DNA from 2 places in the Yersinia alsatica genome. Region 1 is predicted to be linked to the other one. Evidence: riboswitches for the same ligand, from Rfam matches in the RefSeq annotation. Region 1 holds a riboswitch; the other holds the start of a gene.

Region 1 (7,739 bases):
TATTTCAGCATGGTATCGGCGTCAGAAACTTCAAACGGGTCACCTGGTTTGTTTGGCTCAACAAACATTTTTTCGACCACACCGTTACGTACCAGCATGGAGTAACGCCATGAACGAGGACCAAAGCCTAGATCAGCTTTCTCTACCAACATATCCATGGCTTTGGTGAATTCACCGTTACCATCTGGAATGAAAGTAATATTTTCAGCATGCTGATCGGCTTTCCAGGCATTCATGACGAAGGTGTCATTAACTGACACACAGAGAATGCTATCAACACCCTGTTGTTTGAACACATCAGCCAATTCGTTATAACGTGGCAGGTGGCTGGAAGAACAGGTCGGGGTAAAGGCACCCGGCAGTGAAAATACAATCACAGTTTTGTTGTTGAACAATTCGTCGGTAGTTACATCAACCCACTGGTCGCCCTGACGGGTATGGAAAGTCACCTGTGGGATTTTTTTACCTTCTTGGTTAGTAAACATCTGTAACTCCTTAATTAAAAAATAAAATATTTAAATTTTTCTGAGTATCTTTTCGTTGGGACACATTATTCATTTTATCACTTGATAGTTCTAATCACTGGTTGCTATCTTATCTATCGTCAATGACTATCATAAAGCGGAGCACCGATGAATATTCGTGATTTAGAATACCTAGTGGCGCTGGCTGAATTCAGGCACTTCAGGCGCGCCGCCGACTCTTGTCATGTCAGCCAACCCACATTAAGTGGTCAGATTCGTAAATTAGAAGATGAGTTGGGCGTGATGTTATTGGAGCGCACCAGCCGGAAAGTTCTGTTTACGCAAGCTGGGCTATTGCTGGTGGAACAGGCCAGAACAGTATTGCGAGAAGTGAAAGTCCTTAAAGAGATGGCCAGTTTGCAGGGCGAGAGTATGTCTGGCCCGCTGCATATCGGGCTTATTCCTACGGTTGGGCCTTATTTATTGCCGCAAATCATTCCTATGCTGCATCAGACATTCCCAAAACTGGAAATGTACCTGCATGAAGCGCAGACCCAAAATCTTTTGGCTCAATTGGATAGTGGCAAGCTCGACTGCGCCATTCTGGCATTGGTCAAAGAGACTGAGGCTTTTATTGAAGTTCCGCTGTTTGACGAACCGATGCAACTGGCGATTTATAGCGACCATCCATGGGCTTCGCGTGAAAAAGTGCAAATGCACGAACTGGCAGGTGAGAAATTGCTGATGCTGGAAGATGGCCACTGTTTACGTGATCAAGCGATGGGCTTTTGCTTCCAGGCAGGTGCTGAGGAAGACACGCATTTCCGTGCCACCAGTTTAGAAACACTGCGCAACATGGTTGCCGCAGGTAGCGGTATCACGCTATTGCCTTCACTGGCCGTACCGAACGAAAGAAATCGTGACGGCGTTTGCTATCTGGAATGCTACAAGCCAGTACCTAAGCGCACCATTGCTTTGGTGTATCGCCCCGGTTCCCCATTGCGTGGCCGCTATGAGCAACTCGCCGAGGCGATACGTGAGCACATGCAACCACGCATGAGCGCAGAAGTGATAAACGAAAAGTCAGAACAGGCGGTTTAAACCATTGAGCGCCGCCACACGATAGGCTTCCGCCATGGTTGGATAGTTGAAGGTAGTATTAACGAAATATTCGATAGTATTGCCTTCACCTTTCTGTTCCATGATGGCTTGCCCAATGTGGATAATTTCAGCCGCACGTTCGCCAAAGCAATGAATGCCCAAGATTTGTTTGGTTTCCCGATGGAACAGGATTTTTAAACTACCGGTATCCATCCCAACGATTTGTGCGCGGGCGAGGTGCTTAAACTGGGCCCGACCCACTTCGTAAGGGACTTTCATCGCGGTCAGATCCTGTTCGGTTTTACCGACAGAACTGATTTCCGGAATGGTATAAATGCCGGTCGGGATATCTTCAATCAGATGAACTTGCGCTTCGCCTTTTATCATCGCTTGTGCGGCAATTCGCCCCTGATCATAGGCCGCAGAGGCCAAACTCGGGTAACCAATCACATCACCAACTGCATACACATGGGGCAGTGCTGTCTGATACATACTGTTGACCTTCAACAGGCCACGGCTATCTGCTTCCAGCCCAATATTTTCCAGCCCTAATTCACTGGTATTACCGGTGCGGCCATTGGCATACAACAAACAGTCTGCTTTGACTTTTTTGCCTGATTTCAGATGTACGATGACGCCGTCAACGGTTCCCTCAATCTGCTCAAACTCTTCGTTGTGGCGGATAACCACGCCGTTATTCCAGAAGTGATAAGAGAGGGCATCGGACATTTCCTGATCAAGGAAAGCCAGCAGCCTATCGCGGGTATTGATCAAATCCACTTTGACACTCAACCCACGGAAAATTGAGGCATATTCACAACCAATAACCCCAGCACCATAGATAATAACGTGCTGTGGTTCGTGGCTGAGTTGCAAAATGGTATCACTGTCGTAAATTCGTTCGTGATTAAAATCAACGTTTGCCGGGCGATAGGGGCGTGAGCCGGTGGCAATGACGATGTTATCAGCCTGCAATGTATCGCTGGTACCATCGGCATAACGCACATTGATAGTATGAGCATCAATGAAGCTGGCATCGCCGGAAAACATCTGGCAGTGATTGCGATCGTAAAAGCCTTGGCGCATGCGAGTCTGCTGATTAATAACGCGATCCGCATGGTTTAAGATATCAGCAAAAGAAGAGCTGATGGTTCTGGCATTGTCGCTATAGAGTGGGTTTTGATTGAACTCGATAATACGGCTAACGGCGTGGCGCAAAGCTTTGGATGGGATGGTGCCCCAATGGGTACATCCACCGCCCACATTATTGTACCGTTCAATGACGGCAACGCGGGCACCTTGCTTGACCAACCCCATAGCGGCACCTTCACCGCCAGGACCCGAGCCAATAACTATGGCATCAAAATGGAAGTGCTGTTGCATGTAGGAGAGACCTATTATTATACAAAATTACAACGGTACATTAACATCATCCCAAGTATAACCCAATAAACAATGGGTAAATCACCGTGATGTGTGCTGTAAAGCGGCAATTCCGTATTGGGATGATACGTTTGTATAACGGTTGTTACTATAAAGTTTGGTATATTGCTGACTATATGTCTTAGATTGAGAAATTGGATATCCCTTGGGTACGATTATGGGCGTCAGAGCACAACAAAAAGAGCGGACTCGTCGTTCCCTTATCGAAGCGGCGTTCAGCCAACTGAGTGCTGAGCGGAGTTTTGCCAGCCTGAGTTTGCGGGAAGTCTCCCGTGAAGCAGGTATTGCACCGACTTCTTTTTACCGGCATTTCCGTGATGTAGACGAGCTTGGCCTCACTATGGTTGATGAAAGCGGCCTGATGCTGCGCCAACTTATGCGCCAGGCACGTCAGCGGATTGCCAAGGGCGGCAGTGTTATCCGCACATCTGTATCTACATTTATGGAATTTATCGGCAATAATCCGAATGCCTTCCGCTTATTGCTGCGGGAGCGCTCCGGGACTTCTGCTGCATTCCGTGCCGCAGTGGCGCGCGAAATTCAGCATTTTATTGCTGAGCTGGCCGACTACCTAGAGCTGGAAAATCACATGCCACGTAGCTTCACCGAAGCTCAAGCTGAGGCCATGGTCACAATTGTCTTCAGTGCCGGTGCAGAAGTGCTGGACGTGGATATTGAACAGCGGCGACAGTTAGAAGAACGCTTGGTCTTACAACTGCGGATGATCTCCAAGGGTGCCTATTATTGGTATCGTCGCGAGCAGGAAAAGCTCGCAGTGTCCCGCGCTTAATAAGGTAAGGAAAATGATGGAACAATCCCGCCGTGAAACCGGCACCCTACTGTTGGCATTGATTACTGGTTTGGCAATAAATGGTTCATTTAATGCGATATTCAGCTCATTTGTGCCTTTTTCAGTCTTTCCGCTACTGACACTCATTTTGGCGGTCTATTGCTTGCACCAGCGCTATCTCAATTTTGCCATGCCACAAGGTCTGCCAGTGCTGGCTTCCGCATGTTTCTTACTCGGCATTTTATTGTATAGCGCGATTGTACGTGTTGAGCATCCGGTGATTGGTTCCAATTTCGTTCCCTCTATCCTGAGTGTGGTGCTGGTGTTCTGGATTTTATTCAAGCTGAAAACCCGCAAATCAGCACAGACAGAAATTGATACCGATACTGACTCAGATAGTGATAACCAGCAGCCGCAATAACTCATGGCCGTCAATTTTCGCGCCAGCAGATTGAGTGAGTTTGGCAATAAAATAAAAGGGCAACATGGTGTTGCCCTTTTATTTGCCTATAGTTTTTGCTGGCTGTTAGTCCCGCTTTTCCAGTAAAACCCCACACTCCATATGATGGGTATAAGGGAACTGATCAAATAGCGCTAACCGGCTGATTTTATGGGTGTGCTGCAGTTGTTCAAGATTGGCGCACAGTGTCTCTGGGTTACAAGAGATATAAAGGATGCGCGGGTAAGCTTGTACCAGTTTGACGGTTTCGTCATCCAGCCCACTGCGCGGCGGATCAACGAAAATGGTCTCACAGTTATAACTGCTCAAATCAATGCCTTTCAGGCGGTTAAACTCACGCACACCTTGCATTGCCTGAGTAAACTCTTCCGCGGACATCCGAATAATTTGCACATTATCGATATTGTTCGCGGCAATATTGTATTGCGCGGCCGCCACTGACGGCTTGGCAATTTCTGTTGCCAGCACACGGTCGAAATTGCGTGCTAATGCCAGTGAGAAATTACCATTGCCACAGTACAGCTCCAGCAAATCACCGCTGGCATGTTGGGTGACATCAATGGCCCATTCCAGCATATGAATATTCACCGCAGCATTAGGTTGGGTAAAACTATTCTCAACCTGACGATAAATCATCTCGCGACCGGCGACGGGCAACACTTCATCAATATAGTCGTGGTCCAGCATGATTTTAGTTTTTGATGCCCGGCCAATCAGTTGCAGATCAAAACCTTGCTCGCGCAGCTGATCACGTAGCTCCAGCGCTTTCTGCTGCCACTCTTCATCCAATTGGCGATGGTACAGCAAAGATGCAATCAGTTTGCCGCTCAAGGTAGATAAGTAATCAATCTGGAATAGCTTACGGCGCAAAATGGGCTCGGCCCTGATGGCGGTCATCAATGCGCTCATCAGACGATTAATTAACACACTGGCGACTGGGAATTGTTCAACCCGAATTCGCTGCTTAGTCTGTTGATCAAACATGATGTGGTACAGGTCGTCTTCATCATGCCAAACACGAAACTCGGCTCTCATGCGGTAATGTTCAGCTGGAGAGCGGAATATTTCGGGGGCGGGGGCCTGAAACGGCGACATCATCGCCTGAAGACGGGCCGATTTTTCCGCCAGTTGGTGGTCATAGCCGTCAGTCGGCAGGATGTCGGGAGTCATGTTTCTTCTCGTCTGGACATTATAAAAGAGGTTTATTCCTGCGGATTGTAGGGAAAGTGGAAGTGATGTCCAGTTTTGTCGTGTTTATCCCCTTCCTGCACCATGAAATTTATTGGCGATATCCCTCGTTACAAGAGTAGAAGTCTAGACATCCATTTTACTTGATCGTAGCATTGCGGTCCGGCCTCATGCTGTTACTTAAACACCTAAGAGTTAAAAGGGAATCCGGTGTAAATCCGGAGCTGACGCGCAGCGGTAAGGGGAAGTCACGGCGATAGGTTTCATCCAGACACTGTCCATAAGGACGGGAAGTCATCGCCCGCTCTGTTTCATGTTATTTATTCATCTCAGTATTATTTACTGCGGTAATTAAAGTTGATATCAGAGATCCCAAGCCCGAAGACCTGCCGGTATACGTCGCAATATTCGTGGTCGTCGCGTACTACCGGCCATGGCACTGCGGCATCCGCTATTTGAGTTTGGATGCTTTTCTAATGACAATTAAAAAATATACGCTGCTCACAGCCCTTTCTGTGACGGCATTTTCTGGATGGGCGCAGGATAACACCACCACAGGTAATAAAGATGAAATGGTTGTTACCGCCAGCCGTTTCAAACAACCGGTTTCCACGGTATTGGCGCCAACCGATGTCGTCACCCGTGATGATATCGACCGCTGGCAGGCAAAAAGCCTCAATGAAGTTATGCGCCGGTTGCCTGGCGTGGATATCGCCCAAACCGGGGGATTAGGTCAGGGTTCTTCTATGTACATCCGTGGTACTGAAGCTCGGCATGTACTGGTATTGATTGATGGCATTCCTCTGGCCCGCACCGGTATCGTCAACAGCGTCGACTTCAATCAGATTCCTATCTCTTTAGTGCAGCGAGTTGAATATATTCGTGGGCCGCGTTCTGCCGTCTATGGTTCTGGGGCGATTGGTGGCGTTATTAACGTGATTACCCAAACTGACCAAGAAGGTGCACAGATTAATGCTGGCGTCGGTTCTAAAGGCTACCAGCAATATGATGGCAGTGTTCGCCAACGTTTTGGTGATACTTTGGCGACGCTGGCGGGTGGGTATCAAACCACTAACGGCTATAACATCAAACCTAACTCGCCAAACCCTATTGATAGTGATCGGGATGGTTTTCGTAATAAAAATTTCTGGGCCGGTCTGGAACATCAGTTCAACCAAGAGATATCCGGCTTTGTTAGAGGATATGGCTACACCAATAACACGGATTATGATGTGGGCAGCCTCTCTTCTCCGGCCTACAGCGGCGATGAAGAGCGACTTTATAATCATACTTATGATGCCGGGCTACGTTATGTGTCGGGAGCCTACTCTTCCCAATTAATCGGTAGCTATCAGAAATATAAAGACTATAACTTCAGTAGCCAGTATGGCCGCTATGGAGTTGCTACCACGCTGGACAATATGGATCAGCGCAATGTGCAATGGGGCAACACCTACAGTTTTGAAAGTGCGACGCTGAGCGCAGGGGTGGATTGGCAACAACAGCGCCTAACCTCATCTAGCCAGACTATCTCCGACACCTATAAGCGGGATAACACCGGTTTATATCTGAGCGGCCAGCAAAAGCTCGGCAATGTGACATTAGAAGCTTCTGGCCGTGAAGATAAAGATGAGCAATTTGGCTGGCACGAAACGTGGCAAACAGCCGCGGGCTGGGAGTTTGTTCCTGACTACCGTGTGACATTATCTTACGGCACCGGCTTCCTGGCTCCTTCATTGGGTCAGCAATATGGTTCGCAGCGCTTCGATATTATGTCAAACAGTGATTTGAAACCGGAAGAGTCGCGCCAATGGGAAGCCGGTCTGGAAGGGCTGACAGGGCCAGTTGACTGGCGTTTGTCTGCTTACCACAACAAAATTGAAAATCTGATTGATTACACTTCTGACCCAGTGACGTATAAAGGGCAATATTACAATGTGAATTCTGCCACTATAAAAGGTGTTGAATTGACCGGAAACTTTGATACCGGGATGTTTAACCACCAGATCACGTTGCAATACATTGACCCACGTAATGACCTAAATAATGAAGTGTTAGCTCGCCGCTCTAAACAGCAGGCCAAGTATCAGTTGGATTGGACAATGTTCAATGTTGATATGGACGTTTCTTACCAGTATTACAGCAAACGCTACGACAATAGCACCTCGATGTATAACTCGACTCAGCGTGAATTATCGAGTTACAGCACAGTCGACGTCTCCGCTGCTTATCCGGTTACTTCTCATCTAACAGTTCGTGGTAGAATTGCTAACCTGTTCGATAAAGAATACGA
Region 2 (7,739 bases), 880 kb from region 1:
GAGCCTTGTTGTGGCTTGAATTGTCATGTTCAGAAATAACGTTGTCAGGTTCGTGCTGGGATTGAATATACAAACAAGCAATGAAAAAGAATGGCTGTAATGAATTTACTGGCGAGAATGGTTGGTGATGAAATAACAAAATATTGTCATTGGATATCTTAACGTATTATTTTATAAGTCTATTTCGCAATCTATTTGTAGTAATAATTGGTTATGGCATCTTCAGAATTACAATTTAAGTAGTGACATTGAATATTATCTTTGATATTTACGCGCATTAATATAAAGGAGGTGTGGCTCACATTAAATGAGAAACTGCGAGCTTGATAACAATAATAGAAAGAATAAATGGCAAGAAAATCACATTATTTAATAATCCACTGAATTGTTTACTCTCAAGACGTTGAGTGGTTTTTTTGACAGTAAAATAGCAATAATTTGTTATTGGTAGTCTAGTTTTTGTTTAATTAATGGCAGATTACGACAACACTTTCATTTTTCGTCTCTTTATAGTGAGTAGGTCATGGGCCGTGCATTCGATACAGAACGTCATATAACTTAATTAATCACAAGCAGGGTAACCCTATGAACGACTCGCTCAAAGCTCAGTGTATTGCGGAATTCCTCGGTACCGGGCTGTTTTTATTTTTTGGTATTAGTTGTCTGGCTGCAATGAAAGTAGCTGGCGCCAGTTTTGGTCTGTGGGAAATCTGTATCGTATGGGGGCTTGGGATTTCACTGGCCGTCTACCTCACTGCCGGTATTTCCGGTGCCCATCTCAACCCAGCTATCACCATTGCTCTATGGCTGTTTGCCTGTTTCCCTGGCCGTAAAGTAATTCCTTACAGCATTGCACAAGTTGCGGGTGCTTTTGGCGGTGCAGCACTGTCTTATATGCTGTATCACAACTTATTCACTGACTTTGAAACTGCCCATCAGATGGTGCGCGGTAGTTTAGAAAGCCTACAACTGGCGAGTATTTTCAGTACCTTCCCATCACCGGCTATCAGTGTTTGGCAGGCCGCCTTTGTTGAAATTATCATTACCTCGATTCTAATGGGGCTGATTATGGCGCTGACCGATGACGGTAATGGTGTGCCGCGTGGGGCATTGGGCCCACTCTTGATTGGTATTCTGGTGGCGGTAATCGGTGCCTCTACCGGCCCATTAACCGGGTTTGCCATGAACCCAGCGCGTGACTTCGGTCCTAAAATATTTACCTTCTTTGCGGGCTGGGGAAAAATATCAATGACTGGCGGGCGTGATATTCCTTATTTCATCATTCCTATCGTGGCACCTATTATTGGTGCATGCTTGGGGGCAGCAGTTTATCGCGTCTTTATTGGTAAAAATCTGGCTTGCAATACCTGTAAGTTAGATGATGAAGAAACAGTGAAATAGTCCTGAAAATTAATGATGACTTCCTCATCTTGGGACTGCAAACAGGTATTAAGGTGAGGAAATTTCGTGATCTGTTCTGGTTAATGCACTGATTATAGTCCCCTGTTGATTATGACTCTGGTAAGGTTGATAGTTATTTCTCTCCAATTTACCGGAGATAGACCGCCACAGGGATATTAGGTTTTCATCTTGTTAATGGGAATTGAAATATAACAATGTAGTAACACATTTATCATTGCAGGGATGATTTATAGCAACAAACGAAACTTAATAACAATAAATTAAAATTAACTGAGAGGTTTTATCATGATTTCTGCCAGTTCTCTAAACTCAGAGCTCATAAATAAAATCGCGCAGGATTTTGCTCAAGCAACTGGGCTGGCAGTGGTGGTGGTGAATATTCACGGCGAAGAGATTTCTGACTTATTTAATTTCACTCCGTTTTGCCAATTGATGCGCCAGGATCCGGTTAACCACCTTCGTTGTCGAATGAGTGATCGTTGCGGTGGCCTTGAAGCTTCCAAATCTAATGAACCTTGTATCTATCGCTGCCATGCCGGGTTAACGGATTTTTCTATTCCACTGGTTATTGCCGGTCACTTGGTTGGTTTTGTTTTATGCGGTCAGGTGCGGTTGCATTCAGATGTTTATCTTATTGATATTCTTAGTATCGATAATAATTGGAAACAGAACCCGGCACTGTTAGATGAATTCCACAATGTGCCCATTATGGATTTCTCGCGAGTGATCGCTTCGGCGGATTTACTGAAGTTGATCGTTGAGAACTGCTTGAAAAAACACCTCAATTTTGTGGTGATTAATGACAATATGGGCAGTAAAGAGCCTGGCAGAATACGGCCGGTCCATCCCCATGACAGTAAAATGAAGAAAGCACTGCGCTATATCGATACGCATCTATCAGAAGAGTTGCGGCTTGAAGAGGTTGCCGCCAAGGTCTATCTCAGCCCTTACTACTTCAGCAAATTATTTAAAAAATATCAGGGCATAGGTTTTAATGCTTGGGTGAATCAACAGCGGATGGTCAATGCGAGAGAAATGTTGCAACACAGCGATTGGAGCATTGCCAGCATTGCCAAGAATCTGGGCTTTTCACAAACCAGTTATTTCTGCAAAGTATTCCGTCAGGCCTATAATGTGACGCCGCAGGTATTTCGTTCACTTTCTTCTGAACGTAATGAAATGGAATGACAGTTATTGATTTAATATCAATTTATCATGTTTTTAATTCATGTTTTCTTATTTAAAAATTAAACGGGTAATTATTTTTTAAAGTAATTAATGACAATTTTTTGTTATAGAATTAAATGAAAAAATTAGTCTAATAGACTGTTACTTCATGCTTTTTTTGAGTTGATGGCAATTTTTTGTTATAAGCGACCCAAAAAATAGCAATAAAAAAATGAAATTAACCATTTTTTATTTGTGGAAAAGAGTATATTAATCTTAATCAAATTTAATAAGTCAGTTGACGTTACAACTGTGTAAATAAAGAGATAAATTCTATCGCGAAGTAGAAATAAAATAACAGAATCTAACATAAAGTAGTTACTGAGTTGGTTATGCCAAAAGTCATTGGAGTTGCAGTTAACACCATGCAGCCTCAAGAACAAAGGCATGTTATGCGCTAAAGCATAACTGGGAAGGGGGTGACAATCCCCCGCAGCCCCCGCTGCTGTGATGCTGACGAACCCGCTAAAACCACTGATCCACCGGATTGGGAAGGTGCGGGAGAGGATGACGCTAAGCCAGAAGACCAGCCAAATCAGTAAAAGATTTTCAACTCCTTCGGTGGGAAGCGGGTTGTCATCAGATGCGCGCAGCGGTGACGCTGCACAATTGCACCTTTTTGACACTGCATATCCCGCTTGAAATGGCGGGATTTTTTATGCAACGGTCAGGCAAACAAGCATTTATCATCGCAGGAACCGGCAGCGGGTGCGGTAAAACCACCGTAACGTTGGGTATATTGCGGGCGCTGATAGCGCGTGGATTGTCAGTGCAACCGTTCAAAATAGGGCCGGATTATTTGGATACCGGCTGGCATACCGCAGTCAGTGGTGTGACGTCGCGTAACCTCGATGCTTTTATGCTGCCCCCCGCCACCCTCAATGGGCTGTATAACCAACATGTGCGCCATGCCGATGTGGCAGTGATCGAAGGCGTTATGGGGCTCTACGACGGTTACGGTACTGATCCCAATTATTGCAGCAGCGCCGCCATGGCTAAACAGCTTGGTTGCCCGGTAATCTTGCTGGTGGACGGCAAGGCGGTATCCACCTCAGTGGCCGCGACAGTCATGGGTTTTTGCCAATTTGACCCTCATCTACGCATTGCGGGAGTTATTGTTAACCGCGTCAATTCAGATAATCACTACCAGCTACTCCGTCATGCCATTGAGCACTATTGTGGCATTCCTGTTTTGGGCCGTTTACCGGTGATGGACGATGTGGCATTGCCCTCACGTCATTTAGGGCTGATCCCGGCGCAAGAGCGCGGCGGGCCCATCGCCAAACAGCCGGATAGTGCCCCACGTTGGCAGCAGCTGGCGCAGCAGGTTGAAGAGTTTATCGATCTGGACCGATTACTGACATTAACGTCGTGCACTGAACTCCCGCCAGGAACTCCGCCAGAGTTACCTCCTCAAGCCCTGGCTGATGGCCTGACACTGGCGCTGGCTGAAGATGAAGCCTTCAATTTCTATTACCCCGATAACCTTGATCTGCTGGAGCAGGCCGGGGTGCGCATTCAACGTTTTAGCCCCTTACATGACCGCCAGTTACCCGCTTGCCAGATGATTTATCTGGGGGGCGGCTATCCAGAAATTAACGCAGCAAAGTTGGCGGCCAATACCGCGATGCATCAAGCATTACAACAGGCCCACAGTCAGCAAATTCCACTGTATGGCGAATGTGGCGGTTTGATGTATCTGGGGGAGGGCCTAACCGATGAAGACGGGCAACGTCACCCAATGGTAGGGATTTTGGCCGGTGAAAGCCGAATGGGAAAACGCCTGACCCGCTTTGGTTACTGTCAGGCCGAGGCTCGCCGTGACACTTTATTAGCGGCGCAAGGTGAAGTTCTGCGCGGTCATGAGTTTCATTATTCCGATTTTACCAGCCCGCTGACACCGCTATTTGATAGCAGTAAGTGGCGCGATGGCGAGGTTATTCAGCGCTGGAGTAGCGGCTACCAAGTGCAACGGACCCAAGCCAGCTATCTGCATATTCATTTTGCCCAACGCCCCGGTCTATTAAATGGCTGGCTGAGCGCGGCCCGGAGCCTGTTATGACTCTTGCAGCATGGTTTGTGGCTTTTCTACTTGATAGCTGGCTCGGCGACCCGCCGCACTGGCCGCACCCGGTGCGCTGGATTGGCAACTTAATCACCGTGCTGCAACGGGCTATTCGTGCCGTTTGTCGCAGCGAACGGGCGCTGAAATGGGGTGGAGCGGTGCTGTGGTTGGTGGTGGTGGGAATAACCTGGCTGACCTGCTGGGGATTCTTATGGTTGATGAGCGAGATTAATCCTTGGCTCGGCTGGCTGGCGCAAGTGTGGATGATTTACACCTTGCTGGCCGGGCGCTGCTTGAGTGACGCGGCACTGGCGGTTTTTGCTGCACTACAGCAGGGTTCATTGGCGCAAAGTCGCGAAAAGCTGTCATGGATTGTTGGGCGTGATACTTCGCAATTGGAAAAGCCGCAAATTACCCGCGCCGTGGTGGAAACGGTGGCTGAAAACAGTGTCGATGGTGTGATTGCGCCGCTGTTCTTCCTAATGCTTGGCGGTGCGCCGCTGGCGATGGCCTACAAAGCGGTTAATACCCTGGACTCGATGGTGGGTTACAAAACCCCGAAATACCGCGCTATCGGCTATGTTTCGGCGCGCATGGACGATCTGGCTAATTGGCTTCCTGCCCGTCTGAGTTGGTTACTGCTGAGTGCCGCCGCTTGGCTGATTCAAGCCGATTATCGACAGGCGCTGCGCATTGGCTGGCGTGACCGTTACCAACATTCCAGCCCGAACTGTGGCTGGTCAGAAGCCACGGTTGCCGGTGCGCTGGGTGTGCGTCTTGGCGGCCCGAATGATTATTTTGGCGAACGAGTGGAAAAGCCCTGGATGGGTGAGGAACGACGCGAAGTGGCGCTCAGTGATATTCCGCGCAGCATTCATTTGATGATGATGGCGTCATTATTAGCCCTTTTACTGTTTGCCCTGATCCATCTGCTGCTGGTTGGCATTTAACTAGGATAACCCGATGAACTATATAAAGAATCCGCAAAAAATCGAGCAGAACAGTTTTGCCATCATTAGCAACATTATTGCCCATGAACGGCCCGATTATGTGTTTGTCAGTGAGATGCATGAAGCGGTGATCAAGCGGGTTATTCACACCACCGCCGATTTTGACTGGCTGGATATTCTGCATTTTTCACCGGAGGTATTGAGCCGTATTGCTAAGGCGATCAGCCGGGGTTGCACCTTGTACACCGACACCACCATGGCCATGTCCGGTATCAATAAAACACTGTTACAGCAGATGGGCTGTGAATGCCGCTGCTATATCAGTGATCCGCGAGTGGTGGACAGTGCGCCAAAGCTGGGCATTACCCGCTCGATGGCAGCGGTGGATATCGCGCTGGCGGAGCCGGGGGAGAAACTGTTTGTGTTCGGCAATGCGCCCACGGCGTTATTCCGTTTACTGGAGCGGCAAGCCGCGCCGGTTGCCGTCATTGGGGTGCCGGTCGGTTTTGTCGGGGCGGCGGAGTCCAAAGATGCGCTGGTAGAAAGCGATTTGCCCTGTATTGCAGCACTGGGCCGCAAAGGCGGCAGCAATGTGGCCGCTGCGATTATTAACGCCATCCTTTATCAATTAAGGGGGACGTTATGAGTGACAGTCTGCTCCATGCCGAGTCGGTGAGTGATGACGCCGCATTGCAAAACCAGCAATTAGACAGCATTTGGCATAACGGTAAGCAATACCGTAAAGGCTATACCACCGGCTCTTGTGCCACTGCGGCGGCTAAAGTCGCGGCGCTGATGGTATTGCGCCAGCAAGTGATTGACCAGATTTCGATTGTCACGCCCTCCGGTGTCACCTTGTGCCTGAATGTCGAACAACCGCTGATTGAGGGCCAACAAGCCACTGCGGCGATTCGCAAAGATGGCGGTGATGATATTGATGCCACCCACGGCATGTTAATTTTCGCCCGGGTAACTCTCACTGAGCAGACCGACATTAGCTTACATGGCGGCGAAGGGGTGGGAACCGTCACTCGCAAGGGTATTGGTTTACCGGTGGGCAGTTGCGCCATTAATCGTACGCCTCGCCAGACCATTGAAGCCGCAGTGCGCGAAGTCATCGGCCCGCTACGCGGGGCAGAGGTCGAGATTTTTGCGCCGGAAGGGGAAGAGCGGGCGAAAAAAACCTATAACGGGCGGCTGGGCATTCTGGGGGGAATCTCCATTATTGGCACCACCGGCATTGTCACGCCGATGTCGGAAGAGAGCTGGAAACGTTCTCTGGCGCTGGAGCTAGAGATGAAGCGCGCGGCCGGTGAAGACCGCGTCATTCTGGTGCCGGGTAATCATGGCGAGCGCTTTGTTCGTGACCATCTGGGCCTCGATAGCCAGCGGGTGGTGACCATGAGTAACTTCGTCGGTTATATGCTGCAAGAAACCGTGCGACTAGGGTTCCGCCACGTACTGCTGGTTGGGCACCCCGGCAAGCTAGTCAAAGTTGCTGCTGGCATCTTCCACACCCACAGCCACATTGCCGATGGGCGCATGGAAACCTTAGTGGCTCATCTGGCACTGATGGGCGCACCGCACGCACTATTACTGGCGGTAAATCAGTGCGATACCACCGAGGCGGCAATGGAACTGATTGCCGAACAGGGCTGGGAAGGGGTCTATTCTCGCATTGCAGAGCGCATCTGCGAACGTGTTGCCGAGATGATGCGCTTCTCCGTGAATCCCCCACAATGTGACGCTGTTCTATTCTCTTTTGATAATCAAGTACTGGGTAGCAGCCGCCCACTGGCAGAGATTGTGGAGGCGCTACGATGATTACTGTTGTAGGCATTGGCCCCGGTGATAGCGAATATCTCACACCCAATGCATTGCGGGCCATTGAACAGGCTGATGTGCTGGTGGGCGGTAAACGCCATCTGGCGACATTGGGTAGCAAAATCAAAGAGTCTCGCCTGCTGGATGCGGATCTGTTGGGGTTATTAGAGTGGCTGGATAGCAACAAAAATCGTGGCATTGTGGTGCTGGCCTCCGGTGACCCTCTGCTGTTTGGTATTGGTAAATTGCTG

What was found. A riboswitch is a leader RNA that binds a small molecule or an ion and turns the genes downstream of it on or off. The one in region 1 is predicted to bind cobalamin.
Positions count from the first base shown of each region.
Region 2: linked by a shared signal. The riboswitch ahead of N0H69_RS17065 (cobyrinic acid a,c-diamide synthase CobB) and the one ahead of btuB (TonB-dependent vitamin B12 receptor BtuB) in region 1 are both predicted to bind cobalamin.

Region 1 covers NZ_CP104006.1:4,699,108-4,706,846, reverse strand. Annotated here, with positions in the region: gene N0H69_RS21285 (glutathione peroxidase) at 1-485, opposite strand, end outside; gene oxyR (DNA-binding transcriptional regulator OxyR) at 633-1,565, shown strand; gene sthA (Si-specific NAD(P)(+) transhydrogenase) at 1,548-2,948, opposite strand; gene fabR (HTH-type transcriptional repressor FabR) at 3,166-3,798, shown strand; gene N0H69_RS21265 (YijD family membrane protein) at 3,812-4,219, shown strand; gene trmA (tRNA (uridine(54)-C5)-methyltransferase TrmA) at 4,325-5,428, opposite strand; cobalamin riboswitch at 5,593-5,854, shown strand; gene btuB (TonB-dependent vitamin B12 receptor BtuB) at 5,923-7,739, shown strand, end outside.
Region 2 covers NZ_CP104006.1:3,817,484-3,825,222, reverse strand. Annotated here, with positions in the region: gene pduF (propanediol diffusion facilitator PduF) at 586-1,401, shown strand; gene pocR (transcriptional regulator PocR) at 1,708-2,610, shown strand; cobalamin riboswitch at 3,025-3,198, shown strand; gene N0H69_RS17065 (cobyrinic acid a,c-diamide synthase CobB) at 3,308-4,711, shown strand; gene cbiB (adenosylcobinamide-phosphate synthase CbiB) at 4,708-5,664, shown strand; gene N0H69_RS17055 (cobalt-precorrin-8 methylmutase) at 5,678-6,310, shown strand; gene cbiD (cobalt-precorrin-5B (C(1))-methyltransferase CbiD) at 6,307-7,488, shown strand; gene N0H69_RS17045 (cobalt-precorrin-7 (C(5))-methyltransferase) at 7,485-7,739, shown strand, end outside.